DNA from 2 places in the Duganella paludis genome. Region 1 is predicted to be linked to the other one. Evidence: predicted binding sites of a transcription regulator. Region 1 holds the regulator's gene; the other holds the start of a gene.
The links. The regulator FliA, encoded in region 1, starts transcription of late flagellar genes. The targets are predictions, from matches to a motif close to CTAAAGTTTNNNNNNNNNNNGCCGNTA.
Positions count from the first base shown of each region.

Region 2: a site for FliA is predicted at 12,288-12,314, ahead of ACXZ1M_RS12210 (heme utilization protein). Genes of this name have one in related genera too.

Region 1 is NZ_CM136922.1:1,538,598-1,553,940, forward strand. It holds gene flgK (flagellar hook-associated protein FlgK) at 1-1,774, opposite strand, end outside; gene flgJ (flagellar assembly peptidoglycan hydrolase FlgJ) at 1,827-2,801, opposite strand; gene ACXZ1M_RS06910 (flagellar basal body P-ring protein FlgI) at 2,814-3,947, opposite strand; gene ACXZ1M_RS06915 (flagellar basal body L-ring protein FlgH) at 3,953-4,609, opposite strand; gene flgG (flagellar basal-body rod protein FlgG) at 4,620-5,411, opposite strand; gene flgF (flagellar basal-body rod protein FlgF) at 5,478-6,218, opposite strand; gene ACXZ1M_RS06930 (flagellar hook protein FlgE) at 6,230-7,786, opposite strand; gene ACXZ1M_RS06935 (flagellar hook assembly protein FlgD) at 7,838-8,536, opposite strand; gene flgC (flagellar basal body rod protein FlgC) at 8,556-8,966, opposite strand; gene flgB (flagellar basal body rod protein FlgB) at 8,969-9,397, opposite strand; gene flgA (flagellar basal body P-ring formation chaperone FlgA) at 9,558-10,256, shown strand; gene flgM (flagellar biosynthesis anti-sigma factor FlgM) at 10,354-10,671, shown strand; gene ACXZ1M_RS06960 (flagella synthesis protein FlgN) at 10,679-11,155, shown strand; gene motD (flagellar motor protein MotD) at 11,173-11,943, opposite strand; gene ACXZ1M_RS06970 (flagellar motor protein) at 11,945-12,691, opposite strand; gene ACXZ1M_RS06975 (RNA polymerase sigma factor FliA) at 12,673-13,404, opposite strand; gene ACXZ1M_RS06980 (MinD/ParA family ATP-binding protein) at 13,434-14,234, opposite strand; gene flhF (flagellar biosynthesis protein FlhF) at 14,227-15,343, opposite strand, start outside.
Region 2 is NZ_CM136922.1:2,721,271-2,736,613, reverse strand. It holds gene ACXZ1M_RS12215 (beta strand repeat-containing protein) at 1-12,051, shown strand, start outside; gene ACXZ1M_RS12210 (heme utilization protein) at 12,462-15,343, shown strand, end outside.

The DNA.
Region 1 (15,343 bases):
TCTGCGACTCGCGCGCCTTGGTGCCGACGAAGTTGACCATCTGGGCGTAGGTGGTCTGGAACGTGGCCTTGCCGTTGTCCAAAATATTTTTCGTCTGCAAACCCGCCAGCAAGGCGCCGTTGCGGCTGTCGCCCACGCCGCTGGTGTTGGGGCCGACCGTGAAGGTGTCGAGGTCGGCCGGCGTGCCGCTGATGGCGAAGTTGACGCCGCCGAAACTGATGTTGGCGCCGTCCGTGTACGGCACCGGCGTGCCGGCCGGATACACGGTGGCCGTGCCGTTGGCCGTGACCGTCACGTCCTGCCCGGCCGGGAAGCCGGAGAAGGTGCCGGTCGCCTTGTCGAAGGTCAGCGTGGCCGGCGCGGTCAAGGCGTTGCCTGGCGTCAGGTAATTCTGGTCGACCGTGCCGGCCGAAATCTTGCCGTTGCCGGCGTTGGCGGTCGGCGCGGCGGTGGCGATCGGCGCCGCCAGCGCGATCTTGTCGCGGTCCTTGATGGCCACCGAGAAATCGGTGGCGGCGTTGTAGGTCGGCCGCACCAGGAAGTTGTCGTTCTGCTGCGGCGTGCCGCTGATGCTGTAGGCCACGCCGTCGATCACCTGCGGCGTGGTCTGCGGGAAGGGATTGATCTGGGTGATCTGGCCGTCGCTCTTGCGCGTGACGTTGAAATTGGTGCCGTCGAAATCGACGCTGTAGTCGCTGGCGGTCAGCGCGCTGGCGTCGGTCACCACCGCCGTCACTTCGGCTGTGCTGGCCTGCGAATTGCGGCTGCTGGTGCCGACATAGGCCTGGATCGGGTTGAAGAAATTCTGGCCGAGGGCGCCGTTCTCATCCTGGCCCAGCACGTGCTGGGCGTTGAAGGCGGTGGCCAGGCCGGCGGCGATCTGGCCCAGCGAATTCTGTGCGCGGTCCATGGCGCCGTTGCGGAACTCCATCAGGCCGCCCAGCTGGCCGCCGGTGAACACCTGGTCCGGCAATTCGCTGAAGGCGCCCGAGGAAGTGGCGTAGCCGATGGTCACGCGGCTGACGTCGGTCGGCGAAGTGGACGTGGCCAGCTGGAAAGCCTTGTTGGCCACCACCAGCGGCTGGCCGGTGCCGAACGAGACGTTCAGCATATTGTTGTCGCCCGGGACCACGGTGACCTTGACCAGCTTGTTGAGCTCGGTCAGCATCTGGTCGCGCTTGTCGAGCAGGTCGTTCGGCGCGGCGGTGCTGGTGGTCAGGCCGGCGATGGTCAGGTTGATGTCGGCCAACTGCTGCGCGTAGGCATTGATCTCGCCGACGTTGGACTTGATCTGGTTGTTGACGCCGAAGGCGATCTCGTTCAGGCGCGCGCTCATGCCCTGGAAGCGCGAGGCCAGCGATTCGGCGTTCGACAGCAGCGACTGGCGTGCGGCGGCCGAGGCCGGGCTGGCGGTGGCGTTCTGCACGCCGTTGAAGAAGTCCTGCAGCGCCGGCGACAGGCCGGCCGTGGTGTCGGCCAGCAGGTTGTCGATCTGGCTGATCTGCGAGCTGTAAGCGTCCAGCGAGGCCTGGTTGGACTCGGCGTTGCGCAGCGAGGTGGCCAGAAAGTTGTCGTAGTAGCGGCGCACGGCCTGGATCTCCGTCCCCGAGCCGACATAGCCGAAGCCCTGGTACTGGGTGCCGGTGTCGCCCTGGATCGCCACTTGGCGGTTGTAGCCGGCCGTGTTGGCGTTGGTGATATTGTTGCCGGTAGTCGACAACCCTACCTGGGCTGCCAACAAGCCGCTTTTACCGATGCTGAGGAGACTGGACATAATATTTTTACTCTATATGTGAGTGGTAACGGCAGCTACCGGGAAAACTTGACTATCCTGCCAGCGAGCGCTTGATGATGCTGGTCAGTTTGCTGGCGTAATGCGGGTCGGTGGCGTAGCCGGCCTTCTGCAAGCCTTGGGCAAAACTGCTGGCGTCGCCCGCGCTGGCCAATACTTTTTCGTAACGTGGATTGCTGGCCAACAAGCGCGCGTAATCCTTGAAGCTGTCGGCATAGCTGTCGTAGGCGCGGAAGCGCTCGACCTTGGTCTGCGCCTTGCCGTTGACGTACTCGGTGGTGGTGGCCTCGACCACCTTGCCCTTCCAGTCGCTGGTGGCCTTGATACCGAACAGGTTGTTGCTGTTGCTGCCGTCGCGGCCCTTGATCTCGCGCTTGCCCCAGCCCGATTCCAGCGCGGCCTGGCCCAGCATGAACTTGGCCGGAATACCGGTGGCCTTGCTGGCCTCCTCGGCGTGGGCCGACAGCTTTTCCTGGAAGCTGCGCACGTGCGGCGCCTGCGAACCTTTGTTGGTGCTGGCGGCGCCATCGACGCGGCTGGTGCTGCTGGCGGCGGTCGCGGCCGCATTGCCACCGGCGGCGGCAATCGCACGCTGCAGCTTGGCGTCCATCAGGCTGGCCGCACCGGCAAAGCTGCCGGCGTTGCTGGCGCTGCTGGCGTCGCCCGCTCCGCCGATGCCGAGCGCGGCCGCGTCGGTCTTGGCCGACAACTGGCGCACCAGCATGTCGGCCAGGCCGATGCCCTTCTTGGCGATGTTCTGGCTGGTCTGCTGGTCGAGCATGGTGGTGAACATCTTGCTCTGCTGGCTGTCCATCATGCCGTCCTGCGGCGTGGCTTCGCGCATGCTCTTGAGCATCATGTTGACGAACATGGCCTCGAACTGCGTGGCCGCCGTCTTCAGCGCCTCCGGGCTGCCGGCGCGGGCCGACTGCTTGAGGCTGCCCATATCGCGCACATCGAGCGCGAGTTTGCCGTTGAGGTCGTTGGAGGTGGAAGTCTGGCTGGCCATGGTGGCACCCGCTTAAATGATTTCCAGTTCGGCGCGCAGCGAACCGGCGGCCTTCATGGCCTGCAAAATGGACAGCAAGTCCTGCGGCGTGGCGCCGATGGCGTTGAGCGCCTTGACCACTTCGGCCAGCGAAGCGCCGCCCTTGACCATCATCACCTTGCCGCCGTCGGCCTTGATGCCGACCTGCGGATTTTGCGTGACGACGGTGCGGCCGCCCGACAGCGGATTAGGCTGGCTGACCTGCGTGTCGGCGTTGACCGATACTGACAGATTACCGTGGGAAATGGCGCACGTCTCCAGCGTGACGGCGCGGTTCATCACCACCGAACCGGTGCGCGCGTTCATGATGACCTTGGCGGCCTGCTCGGCCGGATTGACCTGCATGTCCTGCAGCGTGCCGATGAAGCTCACGCGCTGGTCGCTGCCGCTGGGCGCCTGCACCCGGATCACGCGGCTGTCGAGCGCGTAGGCGATGCCGGCGCCGTACTTGTCGTTGATCGCTTCGACCATGCGGCTGGCGGTGGCGAAGTCGGCATTGTTGAGTTCCAGCTTGATGATGTTGTTCTCGCCCAGGTTGCTGGCCACCGCGCGTTCCACCGTGGCGCCGCCCGAGATCTTGCCCACGCTCAGGTGGTTGACGGTCAGCGAGCTGCCGCCACCGCCAGCGCCGCCGGCCTGCACGCCGACGCCGCCCACCAGCACATTGCCCTGGGCCATGCCGTAGACCTGGCCGTCCGCGCCTTTCAGCGGCGTCATCAGCAGCGTGCCGCCGCGCAGGCTCTTGGCGTTGCCCATCGACGAGACCGTGATGTCCAGCGTCTGGCCCGGCTGCGAGAACGGCGGCAGCGAGGCCGTCACCATCACCGCCGCCACGTTTTTCAATTGCAGCTGCGAACCGCCCTGCGGCAGGTTCACGCCCAGCTGTTGCAGCATCGAGATCACGCTCTGCACCGTGAACGGGGTTTGCGTGGTCTGGTCGCCGCTGCCGTCCAGGCCCACCACCAGGCCGTAGCCGATCAATTGGTTGTGACGCACGCCGGCGATGCTGGCCAGGTCCTTGATGCGCTCGGCGCCGGCATGCGGCGCCAGAAGTGTCAATGTGGCGGACAGGCAGACCAGCGCGGCGGCTTTGAGGGTAGTTTTCATGATGGTCAGAACGGCAGCAGGCTTTGGAAGAAGCGCGACGCCATCGACGACAGCTCGGCGCGGTCGATCTGGTTGGCGGTGCGGTACTCGACGCGGGCGTCGGCCACGGCGGTCGACTGCACGGTGTTGCCGGTGGCGATGCTGTCCGGATTGATCATGCCGGAGAAGCGGATGTATTCGGTACCCTTGTTCATGCCGATCTGCTTTTCGCCGGCCACGATCAGGTTGCCGTTGCTCAGCACCTCGACCACGGTCACGCCCATGGTGCCGGTGAAGGCGTTGCTGGCGGTCTGGTTGTCGCCGTCGGAATACGAACTATCGCTGCCGACCGTGAGCGGATTGCCGAAGGTGCTTTGCAGGCCCTTCGGCAAGGTGGCGCTGACCTTGCCGGTCTTGTTGCCCGCACTGGTGCCGGCCTTGTTGGCCGAGGTGCGCTCGGTGATCACCAGGGTCAGCACATCGCCCACGTGGCGCGCGCGGCGGTCTTCGAACACCGGACGGAAGGCGGCCGGCTGGTAGATGGCGCCGTTGTTGGGCACGGCCTGCAGCTGTTCGCTGGTCAGCGGGCGCGCGGTCATCGGCGAATTCACGATGGAGGTCGGCGCGGTCTGGCAGGCGCTCAGCAGCACGGTGGCGGCAAGAATGATGGTGAAGGATTTCATGATCAGGTCCTTACATCTGCGACAGCTTCTGCAGCATCTGGTCCGAGGTGGTGATGGCCTTGGAATTGATTTCGTAGGCGCGCTGGGTCTGGATCATATTTACCATCTCCTCCACCACGTTGACGTTCGAGGTTTCGACATAGCCCTGCAGGATGGTGCCGGTGCCGTTGCTGCCCGGCGTGTTCTGCTGCGGCGCGCCGGAGGCGGTGGTTTCCACGTACAGGTTCTCGCCCTTCGATTCCAGCCCGGTCGGGTTGATAAAGGTGGCCAGCTGCAGGCTGCCCAACTGCTGGGTGCTGGTGGCGCCGTTGCCGTTGGCGACGTTGACCGAAACGGTGCCGTCGCGGCCGACGGTGATGGACTGGGCGGTGATCGGGATGGTGATGGCCGGTTGCAGCACGAAGCCTTCCGAGGTCACCATCTGGCCGTTGTTGTCGCGCTGGAAGGAGCCGTCGCGGGTGTAGGCGGTGGTGCCATCAGGCAGCAGCACGGTGAAGAAACCGCTGCCGTTGACCATGATGTCTTTATCGTTGCCGGTCGACTGCGGATTGCCCTGGGTGTGGATGCGCTCGACGGCCACGGTGCGCACGCCGGTGCCGAGCTGCAGGCCGGACGGCAGATTGGTCTGCTGCGACGATTGCGCGCCCGGCTGGCGGATATTCTGGTACAGCAGATCTTCGAAGACGGCGCGCGACTTCTTGAAACCGTTGGTGCTGACGTTGGCCAGATTGTGGGACGTGACGTCCATCTGCGTCTGCTGCGCTTCCATGCCAGTCTTGGCGATCCATAACGAACGTATCATGATGCTTCTCCCGATGCCGGATGAACAATGAGCTCATCCCATGCAAGCATTATGCGGGAGAGGTCATCAACTCAAAGCGAGGATCTGGGTGGCTTTTGCGGCGTTATTCTCGGCATTCTTCATCAGGCTCATTTGCATTTCAAACTGCCTTGCCAAGCTGATCATGTTGACCATGGAATCGACCGGGCTGACGTTGCTGCCCTCCAGCGCGCCATCCACCACGCGCACGGTGGCGTCGTTCTGGGCCGGCGTGCCGTCGGCCTGGCGGAACAGGCCGTCGTCGCCGCGCAGCAGGTTCTTCGTGTCCGGATTGACCAGCTTGATACGCCCCAGCGTGTTGGACGGCCCCGGCTGGAAATCGTTGGCGATCACGCTGATGGTGCCGTCGCTGGCGATGGTCACGTTGGTGTCCGGCGGCACCGTGATCGGGCCGCCGTCGCCGATCACGGTCTGGCCGGAGCTGGTTTGCAGGATGCCGTTCTCGGTCACCTTCAGGCTGCCGTTGCGGGTGTAGGCTTCCGAACCGTCGGCCGACTGCACCGCGATCCAGCCCTGGTCGCGGATGGCGATGTCGAGCGCGCGGCCGGTGGTTTCGATCGGACCGGCACGCCAGTCCGAGCCCACCGTGGAGTCGGTCACGAAGGCGCGCGTGGGCAAGCCCTCGGACACCACCGGCACCGCCCGGAACGTATCGAGCTGGGCGCGGAAGCCGGTGGTGGTGGCGTTGGCCAGGTTGTTCGACACGGTGGCTTGCTGCTCCATCACGTGCCGGGCACCGGTCATCGCGGTATAGACGAGGCGGTCCATGATTTACCTCATTAACGCAGGTTCACCAGCGTCTGCAGGATCGAGTCCTCGGTCTTGATGGTCTGCGCATTGGCCTGGTAGACGCGCTGCGCGGTGATCATGTTGACCAGCTCGGCCGTCAGGTCGGTGTTCGAGGTTTCCACCGCGCTGGAGCGCAGCTGACCCATCGAACCGGCGTTCGGCGTGCCGATGGTTGGTGGACCCGAGCTCGAGCTTTCGGCCCAGGCGTTGTTGCCCAGTGGCGTCAGGCCGTCCACGCTGGCGAAGTTGGCCATGGCGATCTGGCCCATGGCGCGCGATTTGCCGTTGCTGTACTGGCCCAGGATCACGCCGTTCTCGTCGATCGAGTAACGCTGCCAGGAACCGGCCGAGTAACCGTTCTGGACCGAGCCCAGGTCGTTGGTCACGCTGCCATACTGGGTGGTCTTGTCGAAGGTGGTGGCGACCGTCATCGGCACTATTGCGCCGGTGTCCGGGAAGATCGGCAACTGGATCTGGAACGGCAGCGTTTGCGGCACCGGCAACAGGGCCATGGCTTGCGGGTCGAGCGCGCCGCTCTTGGTGAACAGCAGCGTGCCGACCTTGACCGCCGGCACGGTGATGGCCGCGCCCAGCAGGGCGTTGATCTGGTCCGGGGTCTTGCCGGTGATCGAACCGCTCGGCACCGGGTCGAGCGCGGTGTAGGCGGCCGTCAGGGCATCAAGCTGGGCCTGGGTGGCGGCGGCCGGCGGCACCGAGGCGGCCGTCAGCATGGCGTTGTAGGCGGCGGTGGCGTAGTTGGCGGCCGCGATGGCGATGTCGGCCGGCACCGGCGGCGTGGCTTTCACCAGGTCGTTGTAGGCGGTGCGGGCATCGATGGTCGGCTGGTCGGTGGCCACCGTGGCGGCCACGCTGGCCGAGACGATTTCCTTGTTGTCGGCGGCGGCGTACACGTCCCAGGTGTTGGCGTCGGTCTTGACGTAGTAGGTCGTCATGATGTGCGCGGTGCCCAGGCTGTCGTACACGTTCAGCACGGTCTGCTTGTTGTAGCTGGTCGGATCATTGGCGTCGAACGGATTGGTCGCCGGCACCTTTTCCGCCGAGCTCAGGTTGAGCTGGAAGTTCGCTTCGGTGGTTTGCACCGGCGTCAGGTCGGACTTGTCCAGGGTCAACGGCACCGGCGAACCGAGCTGGATCACGCCGGCGGTGTTGGACAGGTAGCCGGTCAGCTGCGCGCCCTGCGCGTTGACGAGGGTATGGCTGGCATCCTCGTGGAACTGGCCGTTGCGCGAGTACTGCACGGCGCCGTTGACCACCAGGCGGAAGAAGCCGCCGCCGTTGATCGCCACGTCCAGCGGGTTGCTGCTCGACTCCAGGTTACCCTGGGTGAATTGCTGCGCCAGCTTGGAAACCGACACGCCGATACCGGCGTTGTTGCCCGACACGCCGTTGAGCGAGTTGGCGTACAGGTCGGCGAACTGCGCCTGCGAACTCTTGAAGCCCACGGTGCTGGCGTTGGCAATGTTGTTGCCGATGACATCCAGCGATTTGGATGCGGCATTCAGGCCGCTCAGTCCTTGTTGGAACATGCTATTCCCCTATGAGGTGTGACTTGTTGGTGCTACTTGAACAATCTGCGCTTACAAAACTTCTTTCACATCGCTCATGGCGAAATGCCCGAGCGAGGTATTCAATTTGACGCCGCCACTGCCGGTCGACACGCTGGCGACCGCCGCCAGTTGCAGCGGCGTGGAGGTGACCTTGTTGCCGGCGTTGGTGGCGCTGACGGTGAAGGTGTAGCTGCCGGCGTCGGCCACGGTCTTGTCGTCCTTGGTGCCGTCCCAGGTGACCGGGTAAGTGCCGGCCTCGGCATTGGTCATGCTCATGGTGCGCACGGTCTTGCCGGCCTTGTCCTTGATTTCGATCGACACCGCCTGCGAGTCCGAGGCCAGGTCGATACCGAACACGCTGGACTTGGTGACCTTGCCGTCGTCGCCGGTCACGCTGTTGAGCTCGATGCCCTTGCCTTCCACCAGCACGCCCTTGCCGATCAGGTTGATCGCGGCCGAGGATTGCGAGGTGGTGATGTCGCTGCGCAGCGACTCCAGCGTGGCGTTGACCTTGTTGATGCCGGTCACGGTCGACAGCTGGGCCAGCTGGCTGGTCATGGCCGCGTTGTCCATCGGATTGAGCGGGTCCTGGTTCTGCAGCTGGGTCACCAGCAGCTTCATGAACTTGTCCTGGTCCGCCTGCACGCTGGTGGTGTCGGTGGTGGTCTTGGTCGCTACCGTGTTGGTGGCCGCCGCCTTGGGCGTATCGATAATGCCGCTAATAGCCATGATGATCTCGTTCTATTGTTTAGTTTTGACCGATGGTCAGGGTTTTCAACAGCAGGGTTTTGGCCGCGTTCATGGTCTCGACGTTGGTCTGGTAGGAGCGCGAAGCCGACAGCATGTTGACCATCTCGTCGACCACGTTCACGTTGGGCATGGTCACATAGCCGTTTTCGTCGGCCGCCGGATGCTTGGGGTCGTACATCATTTTCATCGGCGACTGGTCTTCCACCACCTGTTTGACGCGCACCCCGGTCGAGGTGCCGCCGTTGGTCGGCGTGGTCGCCTCGAACACCACCTGGCGCGCGCGGTAGGCTTCACCGCTGGCGCTGGTGGCGCTGTCGGCATTGGCCAGGTTGGAGGCCACCACGTTCAGGCGCTGCGCCTGCGCGCTCATGGCCGAACCCGAGACATCGAAGATTTTAAAGAGCGACATGATTAGTTCCCTGACTGTAGCGCCGCCAGCATCGACTTGATCTGGCCGTTGATGGCGGTGATCCCGGCTTCGTAACGAATGGCGTTGTCGGCGAACTGGTTGCGCTCGACGTCCATGTCGACCGTGTTGCCGTCGACCGCGCCCTGCACCACGCCGCGGTATAGCAGCGGCGTGCCGTCGGCCAGCGTACCGGCGTCTTGCAGGGGGTTGGGGTAATGCCTGGCGGCGGTGGTGTTCAGCGTCTGCTGGGCATTCGGGTTGTTCTTGTCGAGCGCCGACTTCAAGGCGCTGCTGAAGTCGATATCGCGCGCCTTGTAGTTCGGGGTGTCCGCATTGGCAATATTGGAAGCGAGCACGGTCTGGCGCGCCGAACGCAGGCTCAGCGCCGTTTCATTGAAGCTCAGGTAATTGTCTAGTTTGCTGCCGAGCATGATGCGCTCCTCTTCCACATTGGTGACAGGTTCGATGATACGGAGTTGCCACTTGTCACCATCGGCCAATAAGCCCCGGTTTTCCCATCCTATTCAAGGCTTCAAGTCCAGGCCGCCGGACTATGATGGCCACATTGAAGGGGAACCGACTATGCTCACCATGAAATCACGCTTATTGATTACCGCCGCCCTGCTCGGCGCCGCGCTGTGCAACGGCGCCGCCGCACAGGCCGGCCGCCAGGACATCGCCGCGCTCAAGGGCACGGTCGAGCAATTCCTGCAGGTGCAGGCCGGCGGCCTGCCCGGTCAAGTCACGATCACCGTGGGCGCCGTCGATCCGCGCCTGAACCTGGCCGCCTGCCCGGCGCCGCAAGCTTTCTTCATGCCCGGCGCGCGCGCTTGGGGCAAGACCTCGGTCGGCGTGCGCTGTGCGACGCCATCGGCCTGGACGGTATATATTCAAGCCAGCGTGACGGTGATCGGCGACTACGTCGCCAGCGCCGCGCCGCTGGTGCAGGGCCAACCCATCGACGCCGGCCAGCTGACCATCCTCAAGGGCGATTTGACAACATTGCCTGCAGGGATAGCCACCGACGTCAGCCAGGTGATCGGCCGCAGCGCCAATGTTTCGTTGCCGCCAGGAACTCCCTTGCGGCTTGATACCTTGCGCAGCAAGCCGGTGGTGCAATCCGGACAACTGGTGCGCCTGGTATCGACCGGCAACGGCTTCAGCGTATCGGCCGAGGCGCGCGCCATGAGCACGGCCGGCGACGGCCAGGTGGTGCAGGTGAAAACCGCCGCCGGCCAGCAAATCACCGGCATCGCCAAGAGCGGCGGACTGGTGGAGGTGGCTTTTTGAGCGAGCTGCACCACGGACCCGCTAAAGTTTACGGCCAGGCCGCCGTTACCGACTCAGATCCCGGAGTTTCGTACTCCTAGCTGAGAAGGAAATTGCTGTGAAAATTAATGACACTTTAAAGAGCACGCCAGGCTTGCCGTCGACGCCTGCGGCCACCTCCTCCACCGCGCGCGGCGCGGAGAAGGCGGCGGAAACCGCAGCGACGAATGTCGCCTCGGACAATGTGCGCCTGTCGCCGCAAGGCCAGGCGATGGCGGCCAGTTCTGCCGGCGGCGCCAATGCCGTGTTCGACACCAAAAAAGTCGAACGCATCAAATTGGCGATAGCCGACGGCCAGTTCCAGGTCAACTCGGAAAAAGTAGCGGATGGCTTGCTCGACACGGTCAAGGATCTGCTGCACTCACGAAAACGATAGGATAATCATGACCACCGTCACCCCGCTGAACAGCCTGCGCGAAGAAGAGCAAATCATGTCCACCTTGTTGGACTTGCTGCGCCAGGAACAGCAACTGCTGGTGACGGCGGAAATCGAAGGCCTGCCGGCCATCACCACCCGCAAGACCGCGCTGGTCACGCAAATGACCCTGTTGTCGGCGCAACGTCACCGTTCATTGGGCAAATGTGGTTTCCCCGCCGAGGAAGCCGGCATGGATGCGTGGATCGCCGCCAGCGGTGTAGCACGCGAGGAATCGGCCGGCCTGTGGCAGGCGCTGCTGCAGCATACGCGTGCAGCCAAGGAGCTGAACCGCGTCAATGGCATGTTGATCAACAAGCAGATGGGCCACACCCAGGGCGCGCTGCAGGCGCTGCGTCCGCCGGGCGGATCGGCCAACAACTTCTATGGCCCGGGCGGCATCTCGACCTCCCTGCCGCGCAGCCGCGGCTTCCTGGCCGGCTAAGACCTCCCCGCAAATTCTTATTGCGCCGGCGCCGTCGGCAATTCCGTGCTTGGATCGGGAATACCCGAGAGGATGGTCACCGCCACGCGGCGGTTGCGGGCGCGCCCGACCGGCGTGTCATTGGGCGCCACCGGCACGTTGGAACTGAAGCCCACGGCCGTCAGCCGCTCCGGCGCCACACCTGCATCGATGAACAGGCGCACCACGCTGCTGGCGCGCACCGACGACAGTTCCCAGTTGGACGGGAAACGCGTATTGCCGATCGGCTGGTTGTCGGTATGCCCTTCCACCTGCACATTGTGGCTGTCGGCCTTGAGCAGGCTGGCCACCGCGCGCAGCGCTTCGGTCGATTCGCTGGTCAGGCGCGCATCACCCGGATCGAACAGCACCGAGGCATTGATTTCGACGCTGACGCCGCGGCTGTTCTGCGTCACCCGCACCTTGCCCTCCTTGACCAGCGGCGCCAGCGTGGACAACAAGTCCTGCGCCAGCTTGGTCATCTGCTCTTTTTCCTTGCGCAGCAACTCGGTGCGGCGCTTCAGCGCCGGATTGGGGATGGGAAGATTGGGCACTTCGGTGTTGACCCGCTCGGCCGCGCCCTTGCCGCCGAAGGCGTCGCCCAGCGCGTCGGAAAACACCCGGTACTTGCCGATGTTGACCGCCGAAATCGCATACATCACCACAAAAAAGGCGAACAGCAGCGTAATGAAGTCGGCGTAGGAGATCAGCCAGCGCTCGTGGTTCTCCGGTTCGTCGTCGAACTTCCTGCGCGCGCGCCGGTGCTGCATCTCAGTGCTCCCGCAACAGTGTGGCGATGCGCTCGTCGATCACCCGCGTGTGGTCGCCGGTGGCGATGTCGTAGAACACCGCCGCCGCAATCTCCTGCTGGTGCACGGCCTGCGTGACGATGGCCTTGAGCTTGTTGGCGATCGGGTAGAAGAACAGGTTGGCCAGGCCGACGCCGTAAATCGTCGAGACGAAGGCCACCGCTATGCCGGAACCGAGCTTGCTCGGATCGGTCAGGTTTTCCATCACGTGGATCAGGCCCAGCACCGCGCCCAGGATGCCGATGGTGGGCGAATAGCCGGCCGCCGATTCCCAGATGCGCACCGCCTGGCGTTCTTCCGTTTCATAGGCGGTGATTTCGGTGTCGAGCAGCTGGCGCAGCTTGTCCGGCGCGATGCCGTCGACGATCAGGCGCAGGCCCTTGGTGTTGAACTTGTCCTTGGAGGCGAGCATGTAGCGCTCCAGCGACAGCAAGCCGTCGCGGCGCGCCGCCAGGTTCCAGGCGTTGATGTCGCGCGCCAGCGCGGCGCGGCTGTCGGGCGGCGGCGCGAACACCAGGCGCAGCATGCGCAGGCCGCGCAAAAAGGTTTTCATGCGGGTCTGCAGCAGTACCGCACCCAAAGTACCGATCACCACGATGGCGAAGGCGGCCGGCTGTAGCAGCGAGCTGAGCTTGCCGCCTTCGAGGCCCTGGCCGATGACGATGCCGGCCAGCGCCACCAGCACGCCGGCTACGCTGGCCCAGTCCAAGACCGCTCCCGCAGTGAGGCGCGCAGGCGCGCCACGGCTTGCGTATGCAATTGCGATACGCGTGATTCCGATACGCCCATCACGGCGCCGATTTCTTTCAAGTTGAGCTCCTCTTCATAGTACAGGCCCATCAACATTTTCTCGCGCTCCGGCAGCATGTCGATGGCGTCGATCACGGCCTGGCGGAAGTCGCCGTCGAGCAGCGAACGCAGCGGATCGGCGTCGTCGTCGGCCGCGTAGCGGTCCAGGAAGCTGTCGTTGCCGTCGTCGTCGTGGAAATCTTCGTAGTAGACCAGCTGGTGGCCGCCGCCGTCGCCCAGCATTTCCTGGTAGTCGGCCAGCGACAGCTTGAGCGACTTGGCTACTTCCGATTCGCTCGGCGGCCGGCCCAGGCGCTGCTGCAAGGTGGACATCGCCGCCTCGACCTTGCGCATGTTCTGGCGCAGCGAGCGCGGCAGCCAGTCGCTGTTGCGCAACTCGTCCAGCATGGCGCCGCGGATGCGCAGCACCGCGTAGGTTTCAAATTGCGCGCCGTGCGTTTCTTCGTAACGGCTGATGGCATCGAGCAGGCCGATCATCCCGGCTTGCACCAGATCGTCGACTTCGACGCTGGGCGGCAGCTTCGCCTTCATGTGGTGGGCCAAGCGCTTGACCAACGGCATATGCTCCGTCAGTAAGGTATCCTTGTCCGCTTTCCCTTTTACCGTATACATTCGAATAATTTTTGTCTTATTGTGTCTAGTTACGCACTGAGCTGGCTATTCCCTCCCAGCGCGAAGCGTCCCGCCAGTTGACGAAACGCGACCGAAGCACCGGCCAGCGGAAACGCATCGACCACCGCGCGCCCCAAGCGCGCAGCACGTTGCAGGTATTCATCCGCCGGCACCGACCCCATGGAAACGAGGTTGACGGCCAGGTAACGGCTGGCTGCCTGTGCCATATTATCGTATACCACCTTTGCTTCCGATTCGGAAGCCCCGGTGACCAGAATTCCGAACGGGCGGCGGCCCAGTTCCTGGTTCAGGCGCTTGATCATGCTGTAGGCAGCCTTGATCGAGGCGGCGCTGTTGGACACCTGCACCACGATTTCCGAACTGGCCATCACCGGCACCGGGAAGGCGTCGCCGTCGAATTCGCCATCCACCAGCACCATGCCGGTCTGCTTGGCCATGACGTCGAAGGCCTTGGCCAGGCGCCGCGTTTCGTCGGGGCCGGCGCGCATGGCGCCGCGTGTCATGGACACCACAGAGAACCCTTGCGGCACCGGGTGGATCACCTGGTTCAGCGCGCATTCCTGGCGTGCCACGTTCAGCAGGCTGTGGCCGCCGTCGACGCCGAGGCGCGAGGCCACGCCGTGGGCGCTGGCGCAGGCGTCGACGATCAGCACGTCGTTGCCGGCGCGGGCCAGCGAGGCGCCCAGGTTGACCAGCATGGAACCCTTGTCGTCCTGCGGCGCGGCCGACAGGAAGGTGACGATGCGGGGACGCGGCCCCGCCAGCATGCGGCGCAGGCCTTCGGCCTGGTCGAAATTAAAATTAGCCAAGATGCACCTCGCGCGCGCCGTGTTCGTTGTTGGCGTTGCTCATCAGCAGAGGCAGCTCCGCATCGAGATACTGGGTTTCGGCGACATCGCGTTTCAGCTTGAAAGCACGGTCGATCAGGTAGGCCGGATCGGCCAGGTGCAGATCTTCCGGCACGCGCTGGCCGTTGGAGACGTAGAACAGGTTGAGCTTCTGGCGGATCACCACGTCCAGCACGTTGCCGATCGCGGCCGCTTCGTCGAGCTTGGTCATGATGCAGCCGGCCAGGCCGCTGCCCTGGTAGGCGCGCACCACTTCGCTCAGGGTTTCCTGGGTGGCGGTGGCGTTCAGGCACAGCAGGCGTTTGACGTCGGAGCCGGCGCCCTGCAGCATGGAGACCTGTTCGGTCACCATCTGGTCGCGCTGGCTGACGCCGACGGTGTCGATCAGCACGGTGTGCTTGTTTTTCAGTTCCTTCAGGGCGATGCGCAGGTCGGCCTCGTCTTTCACCGAGTGCACCATCACGCCGAGGATCTTGCCGTAGATGCGCAGCTGTTCGTGGGCGCCGATGCGGTAGGCGTCGGTGGTGATCAGGGCCAGCTTGTCCGGGCCGTGGCGCATCACGCAGCGCGCGGCCAGCTTGGCGGTGCTGGTGGTCTTGCCGACGCCGGTCGGGCCGACCAGCGCGAACACGCCGCCCTGGTCGATCAGCGCGTCTTCGTTCGACATGGTTTGCAGGTTGCGGGTGAGGACGGTCTTGATCCAGCGCAGGCTGTCGGCGGCGTCGCGCTGGCTGGCCGGCAGTTTTTCGATCAGGTAGCGCGACAGGCTGGCCGAGAAGCCGGCCGCCAGCATGGCGCGCAGCACGGCGGTCTTGTGCGGTTCACGCGCTTGCGTCGCGCCCCAGGACAGTTCGGCCAGCTGGGTTTCCATCATGCCGCGCATGGCGCGGATTTCATTCATCATGCCGCTCATTTCCACGGCCGCGCTTTGCTTGGCGCTGGCGACGGCGGCTGAAACCATGGCGGCGATCTGGCTGGCGTCGAACGCCGGTGCGGCTTTCGGCTGCGGCTGCGCTACTGGCGCTGGCGCCGGCGCGGCCGCTGCTGCGGCAACCTTGGTGGCCAGCGAC
Region 2 (15,343 bases), 1.2 Mb from region 1:
AGCACCGCCCAAGTGGCCGGCCTGTCGACCGACGATGTGGCTGCATTGGAAACGGCTGACCTGGGCGCGATCAAGACCGCCGCCATCGCCGCCCTGAGCACCGCCCAGGTTGCCGCGCTGAGCACCCTGCAACTGTCGACCCTGGCAACCGCCTCGCTGACGGCCCTGACCACCGGCGGCATCGCCGCGCTGGGCACCAGCCAAGTGGCAGCCCTGACCGGCGGCCAACTGGGCAGCCTGACCACCGCGCAATTTGCCGCGCTGAGCAGCAACGCCATCGGCGCGATTGAAACCGCCGACCTGGCCAGCCTGACCACCAGTGAGATCGCCGTGCTGCGCACGGCCCAGCTGGCCGGCCTGACCGCCGCCCAACTGGCGCTGCTGTCGACCAACCAGATCGTTGCCCTGAGCACTGCTGCCACCGCCGCGCTGAGCACCGCCCAAGTGGTGGCGCTCACCGCCGCCCAAGCCGGCGTGCTGAGCGCCGCGCAAGTGGTCAGCCTGTCGACCAATTCGGTCGCCGCGCTGGAAACGGCCGACTTCGCCGCATTGAGCACCAACGCGATTGCCGCGCTGACCGCCGCACAAGTCAAAGCACTGACCACCCTGCAGATCGTTGCGCTGACCGCTGGTCAAGCCGGCGCACTGAGCACCGCGCAAGTAGCCGGCCTGTCGACCGACGACGTAGCGGCACTGGAAACCGCCGACCTCGGCGCGATCAAGACCGCCGCCATCGCCATCCTGGGGACCTCGCAAGTCGCAGCCCTGAGCACCCTGCAGCTGTCGACCCTGGCGACCGCTTCGCTGACCGCCCTGAGCACCGGCGGCATCGCCGCATTGGACACCGAGCAAGTCGTCGCCCTGACCGGCGCCCAACTGGGCAGCCTGACCACCGCCCAATTTGCCGCACTGAGCAGCAACGCCATCGGCGCCATCGAAACCGCCGACCTGGCCAGCCTGACCACCAATGAAATCGCTGTGCTGCGCACGGCGCAGGTGGCCGGCCTGACCGCCGCCCAAGTGGCGCTGCTGTCGACCAACCAGATCGTTGCCCTGAGCACCGCTGCCACCGCCTCCCTGAGCACTGCCCAAGTGGTGGCACTGACCGCCGCCCAAGCCGGCGTGCTGAGCACCGCGCAAGTGGCCAGCCTGTCGACCAACGCGATCGCCGCGCTGGAAACGGCCGACTTCGCCGCCCTGAGCACTAACGCCATCATCTCGCTGACCCCGGCGCAGATGAAAGCCCTGACCACCCAGCAGATCGTTGCGCTGACCGTCGGCGAAGCTGCCGCGCTGAGCACCGCGCAAGTGGCCGGCCTGTCGACCACCAACGTGGTGGCACTGGAAACCGCCGACCTGGGCGCGATCAAGACCGCCGCCATCGCCGCCTTGGGTACCGTCCAGGTCGCCGCGCTGACGACCCTGCAACTGTCGACCCTGGCAACCGCTTCGCTGACCGCCCTGAGCACCGGCGGCATCGCCGCGCTGGACACCGAACAAGTTGTCGCCCTGACCGGCGGCCAACTGGGTAGCCTGACCACCGCGCAATTTGCCGCGCTGAGCAGCAACGCCATCGGCGCGATTGAAACCGCCGACCTGGCCAGCCTGACCACCAGCGAGATCGCCGCACTGCGCACGGCCCAGCTGGCCGGCCTGACCGCCGCCCAACTGGCGCTGCTGTCGACCAACCAGATCGTTGCCCTGAGCACCGCTGCCACTGCCGCACTGAGCACCGCCCAAGTGGTGGCGCTGACCGCCGCGCAAGCCGGCGTGCTGAGCGCCGCACAAGTGGTCAGCCTGTCGACCAACTCGATCGCCGCGCTGGAAACGGCTGACTTCGCCGCACTGAGCACCAACGCGATTGCCGCGCTGACCGCCGCGCAAGTCAAAGCACTGACCACCCTGCAGATCGTTGCGCTGACCGCTGGTCAAGCCGGCGCACTGAGCACCGCGCAAGTGGCTGGCCTGTCGACCGACGACGTGGTGGCACTGGAAACCGCCGACCTCGGCGCGATCAAGACCGCCGCCATCGCCATCCTGGGGACCTCGCAAGTCGCAGCCCTGAGCACCCTGCAGCTGTCGACCCTGGCGACCGCTTCGCTGGCCGCCCTGAGCACCGGCAGCATCGCCGTGCTGGACACCGAGCAAGTCGTAGCACTGACCGGCGCCCAGCTGGGCAGCCTGACCACGGCCCAGTTCGCAGCCTTGAGCAGCAACGCCATCGGCGCCATCGAAACCGCCGACCTGGCCAGCCTGACCACCAATGAAATCGCCGCGCTGCGCACCAGCCAGCTGGCCGGCTTGACCGCCGCCCAGGTGGCCCTGCTGTCGACCAACCAGATCGTTGCGCTGAGCACCGCTGCTACCGCCTCCCTGAGCACTGCTCAGGTAGTCGCGTTGACCGCCGCCCAAGCCGGCGTGCTGAGCACCGCGCAAGTGGCCAGCCTGTCGACCAACGCGATTGCCGCGCTGGAAACGGCCGACTTCGCCGCCCTGAGCACCAATGCCATCATCTCGCTGACCCCGGCGCAGATGAAGGCGCTGACCACCCAGCAGATCGTTGCGCTGACCGTGGGCGAAGCTGCCGCGCTGAGCACCGCGCAAGTGGCCGGCCTGTCGACCACCAACGTGGTGGCTCTGGAAACCGCCGATCTGGGCGCGATCAAGACCGCCGCCATCGCCGCCTTGGGCACCGCCCAGGTCGCCGCGCTGACGACCCTGCAACTGTCGACCCTGGCAACTGCCTCGCTGGCAGCCCTGAGCACCGGCGGTATCGCCGCGCTGGACACCGAGCAAGTCGTCGCGCTGACCGGCGCCCAGCTGGGCAGTCTGACCACGGCCCAGTTCGCAGCCTTGAGCAGCAACGCCATCGGCGCCATCGAAACCGCCGACCTGGCCAGCTTGACCACCAATGAAATCGCCGCGCTGCGCACCGCCCAACTGGCCGGCCTGACCGCCGCCCAAGTGGCCTTGCTGTCGACCAACCAGATCGTTGCCCTGAGCACCGCCGCCGCCGCCGCACTGAGCACCGCGCAAGTGGTGGCGCTGACCGCTGCCCAAGCCGGCGTGCTGAGCACCGCGCAGGTGGCCAGCCTGTCGACCAACGCGATCGCCGCGCTGGAAACGGCCGACTTCGCCGCCCTGAGCACCAATGCCATCATCTCGCTGACCCCGGCGCAGATGAAAGCGCTGACCACCCAACAGATCGTTGCACTGACCGTCGGTGAAGCTGCTGCGCTGAGCACCGCGCAAGTGGCCGGCCTGTCGACCACCAACGTGGTTGCACTGGAAACCGCCGATCTGGGCGCGATCAAGACCGCCGCCATCGCCGCCTTGGGTACCGCCCAGGTTGCGTCGCTGACGACCCTGCAACTGTCGACCCTGGCAACGGCTTCGCTGGCAGCCCTGACCACCGGCGGCATCGCAGCCTTCGGCACCGACCAGGTTGTTGCCCTGACCGGCGGCCAACTGGGTAGCCTGACCACGGCCCAATTTGCCGCGCTGAGCAGCAACGCCATCGCCGCCATCGAAACCGCCGACCTGGCCAGCCTGACTACTAATGAAATCGCTGTGCTGCGCACGGCGCAGGTAGCCGGCCTGACCGCCGCCCAAGTGGCGCTGCTGTCGACCAACCAGATCGTTGCCCTGAGCACCGCTGCCACCGCTTCCCTGAGCACCGCTCAAGTAGTTGCGTTGACCGCTGCCCAAGCTGGTGTGCTGAGCACCGCGCAAGTTGCCAGCCTGTCGACCAACGCGATCGCCGCGCTGGAAACGGCCGACTTCGCCGCCCTGAGCACCAACGCCATCATCTCGCTGACCCCGGCGCAGATGAAAGCGCTGACCACCCAACAGATCGTTGCACTGACCGTCGGTGAAGCTGCCGCGCTGAGCACCGCGCAAGTGGCCGGCCTGTCGACCACCAACGTGGTTGCGCTGGAAACCGCCGATCTGGGCGCGATCAAGACCGCCGCCATCGCCGCTCTGGGCACCGCCCAGGTTGCCGCGCTGACGACCCTGCAACTGTCGACTCTGGCGACCGCCTCGCTGGCGGCCCTGACCACCGGCGGCATCGCAGCCTTCGGCACCGAGCAGGTCGTCGCCCTGACCGGCGGCCAACTGGGCAGCCTGACCACCGCGCAATTTGCCGCGCTGAGCAGCAACGCCATCGGCGCGATTGAAACCGCCGACCTGGCCAGCCTGACCACCAATGAAATCGCCGCGCTGCGCACCAGTCAGCTGGCCGGCCTGACCGCAGCCCAATTGGCGCTGCTGTCGACCAACCAGATCGTTGCGTTGAGCACCGCTGCCACCGCTTCCCTGAGCACTGCTCAAGTAGTCGCGCTGACCGCCGCCCAAGCCGGCGTGCTGAGCACCGCGCAAGTTGCCAGCCTGTCGACCAACGCGATTGCCGCGCTGGAAACGGCTGACTTCGCCGCCCTGAGCACTAACGCCATCATCTCGCTGACCCCGGCGCAGATGAAGGCGCTGACCACCCAGCAGATCGTTGCGCTGACCGTCGGCGAAGCCGCTGCGCTGAGCACCGCGCAAGTGGCCGGCCTGTCGACCACCAACGTGGCTGCGCTGGAAACCGCCGATCTGGGCGCGATCAAGACCGCCGCCATCGCAGCACTGGGTACTGCCCAGGTTGCGTCGCTGACGACCCTGCAACTGTCGACCCTGGCGACCGCCTCGCTGGCGGCCCTGACCACCGGCGGCATCGCAGCCTTCGGCACCGAGCAAGTCGTCGCCCTGACCGGCGGCCAACTGGGCAGCCTGACCACCGCGCAATTTGCCGCGCTGAGCAGCAACGCCATCGGCGCCATCGAAACCGCCGACCTGGCCAGCCTGACCACCAGTGAGATCGCCGTGCTGCGCACGGCCCAGCTGGCCGGCCTGACCGCCGCCCAACTGGCGCTGCTGTCGACCAACCAGATCGTTGCCCTGAGCACCGCTGCCACCGCCGCACTGAGCACCGCCCAAGTGGCCGCACTGACCGCCGCGCAAGCCGGCGTGCTGAGCGCCGCACAAGTGGTCAGCCTGTCGACCACTTCGGTCGCCGCGCTGGAAACGGCTGACTTCGCCGCACTGAGCACCAACGCGATTGCCGCGCTGACCGCCGCGCAAGTCAAAGCGCTGACCACCCAACAGATCGTTGCACTGACCGCAGGTCAAGCCGGCGCGCTGAGCACTGCGCAAGTGGCCGGCCTGTCGACCGACGACGTGGTGGCACTGGAAACCGCCGACCTCGGCGCGATCAAGACCGCCGCCATCGCCATCCTGGGGACCTCGCAAGTCGCAGCCCTGAGCACTCTGCAGCTGTCGACCCTGGCGACCGCTTCGCTGGCCGCTCTGAGCACAGGCAGCATCGCCGTGCTGGACACCGAGCAAGTCGTAGCGCTGACCGGCGCACAACTGGGCAGCCTGACCACGGCTCAGTTCGCAGCCTTGAGCAGCAACGCCATCGGCGCGATCGAAACCGCCGACCTGGCCAGCCTGACCACCAATGAAATCGCTGCGCTGCGCACCAGCCAGCTGGCCGGCCTGACCGCCGCCCAAGTGGCGCTGCTGTCGACCAACCAGATCGTTGCCCTGAGCACCGCTGCCGCCGCCGCACTGAGCACCGCCCAAGTGGTGGCGCTGACCGCTGCCCAAGCCGGCGTGCTGAGCACCGCGCAAGTGGCCAGCCTGTCGACCAACGCGATTGCCGCGCTGGAAACGGCCGACTTCGCCGCCCTGAGCACCAACGCCATCATCTCGCTGACCCCGGCGCAGATGAAAGCGCTGACCACTCAACAGATCGTCGCACTGACCGTCGGTGAAGCTGCCGCGCTGAGTACCGCGCAAGTAGCCGGCCTGTCGACCACCAATGTGGTTGCACTGGAAACTGCCGATCTGGGCGCGATCAAGACCGCCGCCATCGCTGCCTTGGGCACCGCCCAGGTTGCCGCGCTGACGACCCTGCAACTGTCGACCCTGGCAACCGCTTCGTTGGCAGCCCTGACCACCGGCGGTATCGCAGCCTTCGGCACCGAGCAAGTCGTCGCCCTGACCGGCGGCCAACTGGGTAGCCTGACCACCGCGCAATTTGCCGCGCTGAGCAGCAACGCCATCGGCGCGATTGAAACCGCCGACCTGGCCAGCCTGACCACCAATGAAATCGCTGCGCTGCGCACCAGCCAGCTGGCCGGCTTGACTGCCGCCCAAGTGGCGCTGCTGTCGACCAATCAGATCGTTGCCCTGAGCACCGCTGCCACCGCCTCCCTGAGCACTGCCCAAGTGGTGGCACTGACCGCCGCCCAAGCCGGCGTGCTGAGCACCGCGCAAGTGGCGAGCCTGTCGACCAACGCGATTGCCGCGCTGGAAACGGCCGACTTCGCCGCCCTGAGCACCAACGCCATCATCTCGCTGACCCCGGCGCAGATGAAAGCGCTGACCACTCAACAGATCGTTGCACTGACCGTCGGTGAAGCTGCCGCACTGAGCACCGCGCAAGTGGCCGGCCTGTCGACCACCAACGTGGTTGCACTGGAAACCGCCGATCTGGGCGCGATCAAGACCGCCGCCATCGCCGCCTTGGGTACCGCCCAAGTCGCCGCGCTGACGACCCTGCAACTGTCGACCCTGGCAACCGCCTCGCTGGCGGCCCTGACCACCGGTGGCATCGCAGCCTTCGGTACCGACCAGGTTGTCGCGCTGACCGGCGGCCAACTGGGTAGCCTGACCACGACGCAGTTTGCCGCGCTGAGCAGCAACGCCATCGGCGCCATCGAAACCGCCGACCTGGCCAGCCTGACCACCAATGAAATCGCTGCGCTGCGCACCAGCCAGCTGGCCGGCCTGACCGCCGCTCAACTGGCGCTGCTGTCGACCAACCAGATCGTTGCCCTGAGCACCGCTGCCACCGCTTCCCTGAGCACTGCTCAAGTAGTCGCGCTGACCGCTGCCCAAGCCGGCGTGCTGAGCACCGCGCAAGTGGCCAGCCTGTCGACCAATGCGATCGCCGCGCTGGAAACGGCCGACTTCGCCGCACTGAGCACCAACGCCATCATCTCGCTGACCCCGGCGCAGATGAAAGCACTGACCACCCAGCAGATCGTTGCGCTGACCGTCGGTGAAGCTGCCGCGCTGAGCACCGCGCAAGTGGCCGGCCTGTCGACCACCAACGTGGTTGCTCTGGAAACCGCCGATCTGGGCGCGATCAAGACCGCCGCCATCGCCGCTCTGGGCACCGCCCAGGTCGCCGCGCTGACGACTCTGCAACTGTCGACCCTGGCAACTGCCTCGCTGGCGGCCCTGACCACCGGCGGTATCGCAGCCTTCAGTACTGACCAGGTTGTCGCGCTGACCGGCGGCCAATTGGGCAGCCTGACCACGGCTCAGTTCGCAGCCTTGAGCAGCAACGCCATCGGCGCCATCGAAACCGCCGACCTGGCCAGCCTGACTACCAATGAAATCGCCGTGCTGCGCACGGCCCAGCTGGCCGGCCTGAGCGCCGCTCAATTGGCGCTGCTGTCGACCAACCAGATCGTTGCCCTGAGCACCGCTGCCACCGCTTCCCTGAGCACTGCTCAAGTAGTCGCGCTGACCGCTGCCCAAGCCGGCGTGCTGAGCACCGCGCAAGTGGCCAGCCTGTCGACCAACGCGATCGCCGCGCTGGAAACGGCCGACTTCGCCGCCCTGAGCACTAACGCCATCATCTCGCTGACCCCGGCGCAGATGAAGGCGCTGACCACCCAGCAGATCGTTGCGCTGACCGTCGGCGAAGCTGCCGCGTTGAGCACCGCGCAAGTGGCCGGCCTGTCGACCACCAATGTGGTTGCACTGGAAACCGCCGATCTGGGCGCGATCAAGACCGCCGCCATCGCCGCCTTGGGCACCGCCCAGGTTGCGTCGCTGACGACCCTGCAACTGTCGACGCTGGCGACCGCCTCGCTGGCGGCCCTGACCACCGGCGGCATCGCAGCCTTCGGTACCGACCAGGTTGTTGCTCTGACCGGCGGCCAACTGGGCAGCCTGACCACGACGCAGTTTGCCGCGCTGAGCAGCAACGCCATCGGCGCCATCGAAACCGCCGACCTGGCCAGCCTGACCACCAGTGAAATTGCCGCGCTGCGCACCAGCCAGCTGGCCGGCCTGACCGCCGCTCAACTGGCGCTGCTGTCGACCAACCAGATCGTTGCCCTGAGCACCGCTGCCACTGCCGCACTGAGCACCGCCCAAGTGGTGGCGCTGACCGCCGCGCAAGCCGGAGTGCTGAGCACCGCGCAAGTGGCCAGCCTGTCGACCAACGCGATCGCCGCGCTGGAAACGGCCGACTTCGCCGCCCTGAGCACTAACGCCATCATCTCGCTGACCCCGGCGCAGATGAAGGCGCTGACCACTCAGCAGATCGTTGCACTGACCGTCGGTGAAGCCGCTGCGCTGAGCACCGCGCAAGTCGCCGGCCTGTCGACCACCAACGTGGTTGCTCTGGAAACCGCCGACCTGGGCGCGATCAAGACCGCCGCCATCGCCGCCTTGGGCACCGCCCAGGTTGCATCGCTGACGACCCTGCAACTGTCGACCCTGGCAACGGCTTCGCTGGCGGCCCTGACCACCGGCGGCATCGCAGCCTTCGGTACCGACCAGGTTGTTGCCCTGACCGGCGGCCAACTGGGCAGCCTGACCACGACGCAGTTTGCCGCGCTGAGCAGCAACGCCATCGGCGCCATCGAAACCGCCGACCTGGCCAGCCTGACCACCAGTGAAATCGCCGCGCTGCGCACCAGCCAGCTGGCCGGCCTGACCGCAGCCCAATTGGCGCTGCTGTCGACCAACCAGATCGTTGCCCTGAGCACCGCTGCCACTGCCGCACTGAGCACCGCCCAAGTGGTGGCGCTGACCGCCGCGCAAGCCGGCGTGCTGAGCACCGCGCAGGTGGCCAGCCTGTCGACCAACGCGATCGCCGCGCTGGAAACGGCCGACTTCGCCGCCCTGAGCACCAACGCCATCATCTCGCTGACCCCGGCGCAGATGAAAGCGCTGACTACCCAGCAGATCGCTGCACTGACCGTCGGTGAAGCTGCCGCGCTGAGCACCGCGCAAGTGGCCGGCCTGTCGACCACCAACGTGGTTGCTCTGGAAACCGCCGATCTGGGCGCGATCAAGACTGCCGCGATCGCCGCTCTGGGTACCGCCCAGGTTGCGTCGCTGACGACCCTGCAACTGTCGACTCTGGCAACTGCCTCGCTGGCAGCCCTGAGCACCGGCGGTATCGCAGCGTTCGGCACCGACCAGGTTGTCGCCCTGACCGGCGGCCAACTGGGCAGCCTGACCGCCGCCCAGTTCGCAGCCTTGAGCAGCAACGCCATCGGCGCCATCGAAACCGCCGACCTGGCCAGCCTGACCACCAGCGAAATCGCCGTGCTGCGCACGGCCCAGCTGGCCGGCCTGACCGCCGCCCAACTGGCGCTGCTGTCGACCAACCAGATCGTTGCCCTGAGCACCGCTGCCACCGCCACGCTGAGCACCGCTCAAGTGGCTGCGCTGACCGCCGCGCAAGCCGGTGTGCTGAGCACCGCGCAAGTGGTCAGCCTGTCGACCAACTCGATCGCCGCGCTGGAAACGGCCGACTTCGCCGCCCTGAGCAGCAACGCCATCGGTTCGCTGACGGCAGCGCAGATGAAGGCGCTGACCACCCAGCAGATCGTGGCGTTGAGCGCTGGCCAAGCCGGCGCGCTGAGCACCGCGCAAGTGGCTGGTCTGTCGACCAACAACGTGGTGGCACTGGAAACCGCCGATCTGGGCGCGATCAAGACCGCCGCCATCGCCGCCTTGGGCACCGCCCAGGTCGCCGCGCTGACGACCCTGCAACTGTCGACGTTGGCAACCGCCTCGCTGGCAGCGCTGACCACCGGCGGCATCGCCGCGCTGGACACCGAGCAGGTCGTGGCACTGACCGGCGCTCAACTGGGTAGCCTGACCACCACGCAGTTCGCCGCGCTGAGCAGCAACGCCATCGGCGCCATCGAAACCGCCGACCTGGCCAGCCTGACCACCAGTGAGATCGCCGTGCTGCGCACGGCCCAGCTGGCCGGCCTGACCGCCGCCCAACTGGCGCTGCTGTCGACCAACCAGATCGTTGCCCTGAGCACCGCTTCCACCGCCGCGCTGAGCACCGCGCAAGTGGTGGCGCTGACCGCCGCCCAAGCCGGCGTGCTGAGCGCTGCGCAAGTGGTCAGCCTGTCGACCAACGCGGTTGCCGCGCTGGAAACGGCCGACTTCGCCGCGCTGAGCACCAACGCCATCGGTTCGCTGACGGCAGCGCAGATGAAGGCGCTGACCACCCAGCAGATCGTTGCGCTGACCAACGGCGAAGCCGCCGCGCTGAGCACCGCGCAAGTGGCGAACTTGTCGACCAACAATATCGCTGCACTGGAAACCGGCGACCTGGGCGCGCTCAAAACCGCCGTGCTGGCGACCTTGTCCACCAACCAGGTCCAGGCGCTGACCACCGCGCAGGTGAACACCCTGGCCACCGCCACCCTGGCGGCACTGAGCACCGGCAGCATTGCGGCGCTGACCACCGCCCAGGTGGTGGCCTTGACCGCGGCCCAGCTTGGCAGCCTGGCCACGGCGCAAATCACCGCGCTGTCCACCAGCAGTGTGGCGGCGATTGAAACCGCTGACCTGTCGGGCCTGACCACCAACGCGATGGGCGTGCTGCGCACCGCGCAGGTCGCCGCCCTGAGCACCACCCAGGTGGCCAACCTGTCGGCCAACCAAGTGGCGGCGCTGGGTACCAGCAGCGTGGTGTCGCTGAGCACCGACCAGATTGTGGCGCTGACCACCAGCCAGGTCTCGTCGCTGGGCACCACGCAACTGAGCGTGCTGAAAACGGCGCAGTTGGCGGCGATCGAAACGGCCGACATCGGTGTCATCAGCACCGCCGGCTTGACGGTGCTGACCAGCGCCCAGCTCGGCGCGTTGAGCGCCAGCCAGGCTGCCGCGCTGACCGCCAACCAGGTTGCCGCGCTGAGCTCGCGCCAGATCGTCGGCCTGAGCACGGCGGCGATCAACGGACTGGAAACGGCCGACCTGGCGGCGATGTCGACCAACGCCGTGGCCGGCCTGACGACGCGCCAGATTGCTGCGATCTCGACCCAAGGCATCGCCGGCATGACGACCAACCAGATCCACGCGCTGTCCACGCAGCAGATCCACGCGCTGAACTCGGCCCAGTTCCACGCCATGACCCCGAGCCAGACTTCGGCGCTGATCTCGCTGACGCCGATCGTGCTGGACCTGAACGGCGACGGCATCCAGACCGTCGGCATGGAGCAGGGCGTCGAATTCGACCTGCTGGCCAATGGCAGCCAAGTCAAGACCGGCTGGGTCAGCGGTGGCGACGGCTTGCTGGTCCTCGATCGCAACCATGATGGCGTGATCAACGATGGTCGCGAGCTGTTCGGTTCGGGCACCACGCTGGCCAACGGCACCAAGGCCGCCAACGGCTACGAAGCGATGGCCGAGCTCGACACCAACGGCGATGGCGTCATCGACAGTTCGGACAGCGCCTTCAGCAGCCTGCAGGTGTGGGTGGATGGCAACGGCGACGGCATCAGCCAGGCCGCTGAACTGCAATCCCTGGCGGACCTGGGCATCACCAAGCTGAATCTGGATGTCAAACAGACGCTGGAGGCCAGCGGCAACGGCAACTTCATCGGCGCCAAGTCGACCTTCGAGACCAGCGACGGCAAGACCCACCAGGCGGCCGACGTCTGGTTCCAGGTCGGCGCCGCCTCGCAGGCCCTGACCAGCAACGTCAGCGGCATGACCCAGGCCATGGCGACGTTTGCCGCCGGCAGCGGCGCCAGCGCACCGGCGGGCGGACAGCTGGATGTACGCGGTAGCGGCGTCAACGCCAATGCCGCCCAGCTGGCCGACGCGCTGAAACGCTACGGCGCCGACGGCAAGCCAGCCAGCCTCGATAGCACCGTGGTCGACAGCGAGCTGCGCCTCAAAGCGCTGCAAGGTGGCGCCCAAGGTTACCTCGCGGTACCGCACAAATAAGGCCTGCGGCAGCGTAGCAAGCTAAAAACGGCAAGGCGCAAGCCTTGCCGTTTTCATTTGTACAACAGATGCGCTGGCCCGCTTTTTGCCTTTCCACACATAAACAAAAACAGCTTAATGCGCTGCGGAAAAAAGTCGCTTTACGCTAAGCAGGCGTCGGGACGAACGGGAAGGCATGGTTGTGGTTTTTTTGCGCCGAACTTCGTTGTCTCCTGGAAAAAATAACGCAGTGCATCCTAAAGTTGTTATGGTAGTTGACGTTAAGAACTTAAGTAGCCTACCGGCAGTAAAACCATCGCCAGCAGTCCTCGACATACGCAGTCCCCCATAAAGAATCGGAGCCCACGGAAACCCCCCGTCGGCTCCGATGTTTGTCCCCATAGAACGTGTAGTGCCCTAGGAGAATGGAAATGAGCCTCATCACCAGCATGGAAACCCATCAGATCGCCGCACTGGCGACCTCCACCGTCGCCACCATGGCGACCAGTGATATAGCTGCGCTCAATACCCGACAATTCCAGGCCTTCACGACCGACCAGATTGGCGTCATGACGGCGGCCCACATTGTGGCCATGACCACCACCACCCTGGCCTATGGCTTGACCACTGACCAGATCGTGGCGCTGACCAGCAACCAGGTCGCGGCCCTGAGCTCGCGCCAAGTCGCGGCACTGTCGACCGACTCCATCGTGGCGCTGGAAACCAACGACTTGCAGGCGCTGAAAGCCACGGCGATCGTCGGCCTCACCACCAATCAGGTCAACACCCTGTCGACCAACCAAATCGTCGCGCTGCAAAGCGCCCAGGTGGCCGCCTTGGGCAGCAACCAGGTCGCCGCGCTGGGCACGTCGGCGCTCGCCGCACTGGAAACGGCCGACCTGCTGGCCCTGAAAACCGGCAACATTGCCATCCTCAATACCGACCAGATCGGCGCCCTGACCACCGACCAGGTCGGCGTGCTGACCAGCGGCCAGATCGCCGCGTTGAGCACCAACAGCCTGGCCTACGGCCTGAGCACCGACCAGTTGGTGGCCCTGAGTTCGAGCCAGTTGGCCGGCCTGAGCACGCTGCAATTCGGCGCGCTGTCGACCAACAATGTGGCCGCCATCGAGACGGCCGACCTGATCGCCCTGAAAACCAGCGTCATTGCGACCCTGAAATCGTCCCAGCTGGCCGCCTTGACCACCGACCAGATCGGCAACCTGACCAGCGGCCAAGTGGTCGCCCTGAGCAGCGCCAGCATCGGCGCGCTGAGCACCAACCAGGTCGTGGCCCTGACCAGCAGCCAGGCCGCCGTATTGAGCTCGGCCCAGTTCGCCGCACTGAGCACCGACAGCATCGTCGCCCTGCAAACCGACGACTTGCAAGCCCTCAAGGCCAGCACCTTCGCCGCCCTGTCGACCGCGCAAGCGGCCAACCTGTCGACCGACCAGATCGTCGCTCTGACCAGCGCCCAAGTCGGCGTGCTGACCAGCAAGCACGTTGCCGCCCTCGGCACCTCGGCCATCGCCGCCATCGAGACGGCCGACCTGGCCGCCCTGAAAACCGGCGGCATCGCCGTGCTGAGCACCGACCAGGTCGGCGCCCTGACGACCGACCAGGTCGGCGTGCTGAGCAGCGCCCAGATCGCTGCCCTGAGCACCACCAGCCTGGCCTACGGCCTGACCACCAACCAGGTTGTGGCGATGAGCTCGTCCCAACTGGCGGGCCTGACCACCACCCAATTCGGCGCGTTGTCGACCGACGCGGTAGCCGCCATCGAGACGGCCGACCTGATCGCCCTCAAAACCAGCGTCATCGCGACCCTGAAGTCGTCCCAGCTGGCCGCCCTGACCACCGACCAGATCGGTAATCTGACCAACGGCCAAGTGGCCGCCCTGAGCAGCGCCAGCGTTGCCGCACTGAGCACCAACCAGGTCGTGGCGCTGACCAGCAACCAGGCCGCCGTGCTGAGCTCCGGCCAGTTCGCCGCGCTGAGCACCGACGCCATCGTCGCCCTGCAAACCGACGACCTGCAAGCCATCAAGGCCAGCACCTTCGCCGCGCTGACCACCGCCCAGGCGGCCAACCTGTCGACCGACCAGATCGTTGCCCTGAGCAGCGCCCAGGTCGGCGTCCTGACCAGCAAGCATGTCGCCGCGCTGGGCACCTCGGCCATCGCCGCGATCGAAACGGCGGATCTGGCTGCGCTGAAAACCGGCGGCATCGCGGTCCTCAGCACCGACCAGGTCGGCGCCTTGACGACCGACCAGGTCGGCGTGCTGACCAGCGCCCAGATCGGCGCGCTGAGCACCAACAGCCTGGCCTACGGCCTGACCACCAACCAGGTCGTGGCGATGAGCTCGGCCCAGCTGGCCGGCCTGACCACCACCCAGTTCGGCGCGCTGTCGACCGACGCCATTGCCGCCATCGAGACGGCCGACATCATCGGCCTGAAAACCAGCGTCATCGCGACCCTGAAATCGTCCCAGCTGGCCGCCCTGACCACCGACCAGGTCGGTAACCTGACCACCAGCCAGGTCACCGCGCTGAGCACCGCCAGCATCGGCGCGCTGAGCACCAACCAGGTCGTGGCGCTGACCAGCAGCCAGGCCGCCGTGCTGAGCTCCGGCCAGTTCGCCGCGCTGAGCACCGACGCCATCGTCGCCCTGCAAACCGACGACCTGCAAGCCCTCAAGGCCACCACCTTCGCCGCGCTGACCACCGCCCAAGCGGCCAACCTGTCGACCGACCAGATCGTCGCCCTGAGCAGCGCCCAGGTCGGCGTGCTGACCAGCAAGCATGTCGTCGCGCTGGGCACCTCGGCCATCGCCGCGATTGAAACGGCGGATCTGGCCGCGCTGAAAACCGGCGGCATCGCCGTCCTCAGCACCGACCAGGTCGGCGCCCTGACGACCGACCAGGTCGGCGTGCTGACCAGCGCCCAGATCGGCGCGCTGAGCACCAACAGCCTGGCCTACGGCCTGACCACCAACCAGGTCGTGGCGATGAGCTCGGCCCAGCTGGCCGGCCTGACCACCACCCAGTTCGGCGCGCTGTCGACCGACGCCATTGCCGCCATCGAGACGGCCGACATCATCGGCCTGAAAACCAGCGTCATCGCGACCCTGAAGTCGGCCCAGCTGGCTGCCCTGACCACCGACCAGGTCGGCAACCTGACCAGCGGCCAAGTCGCCGCGCTGAGCACCGCCAGCATCGGCGCGCTGAGCACCAATCAAGTGGTGGCGCTGACCAGCAGCCAAGCCGGCGTGCTGAGCTCCGGCCAGTTCGCCGCGCTGAGCACCGACGGCCT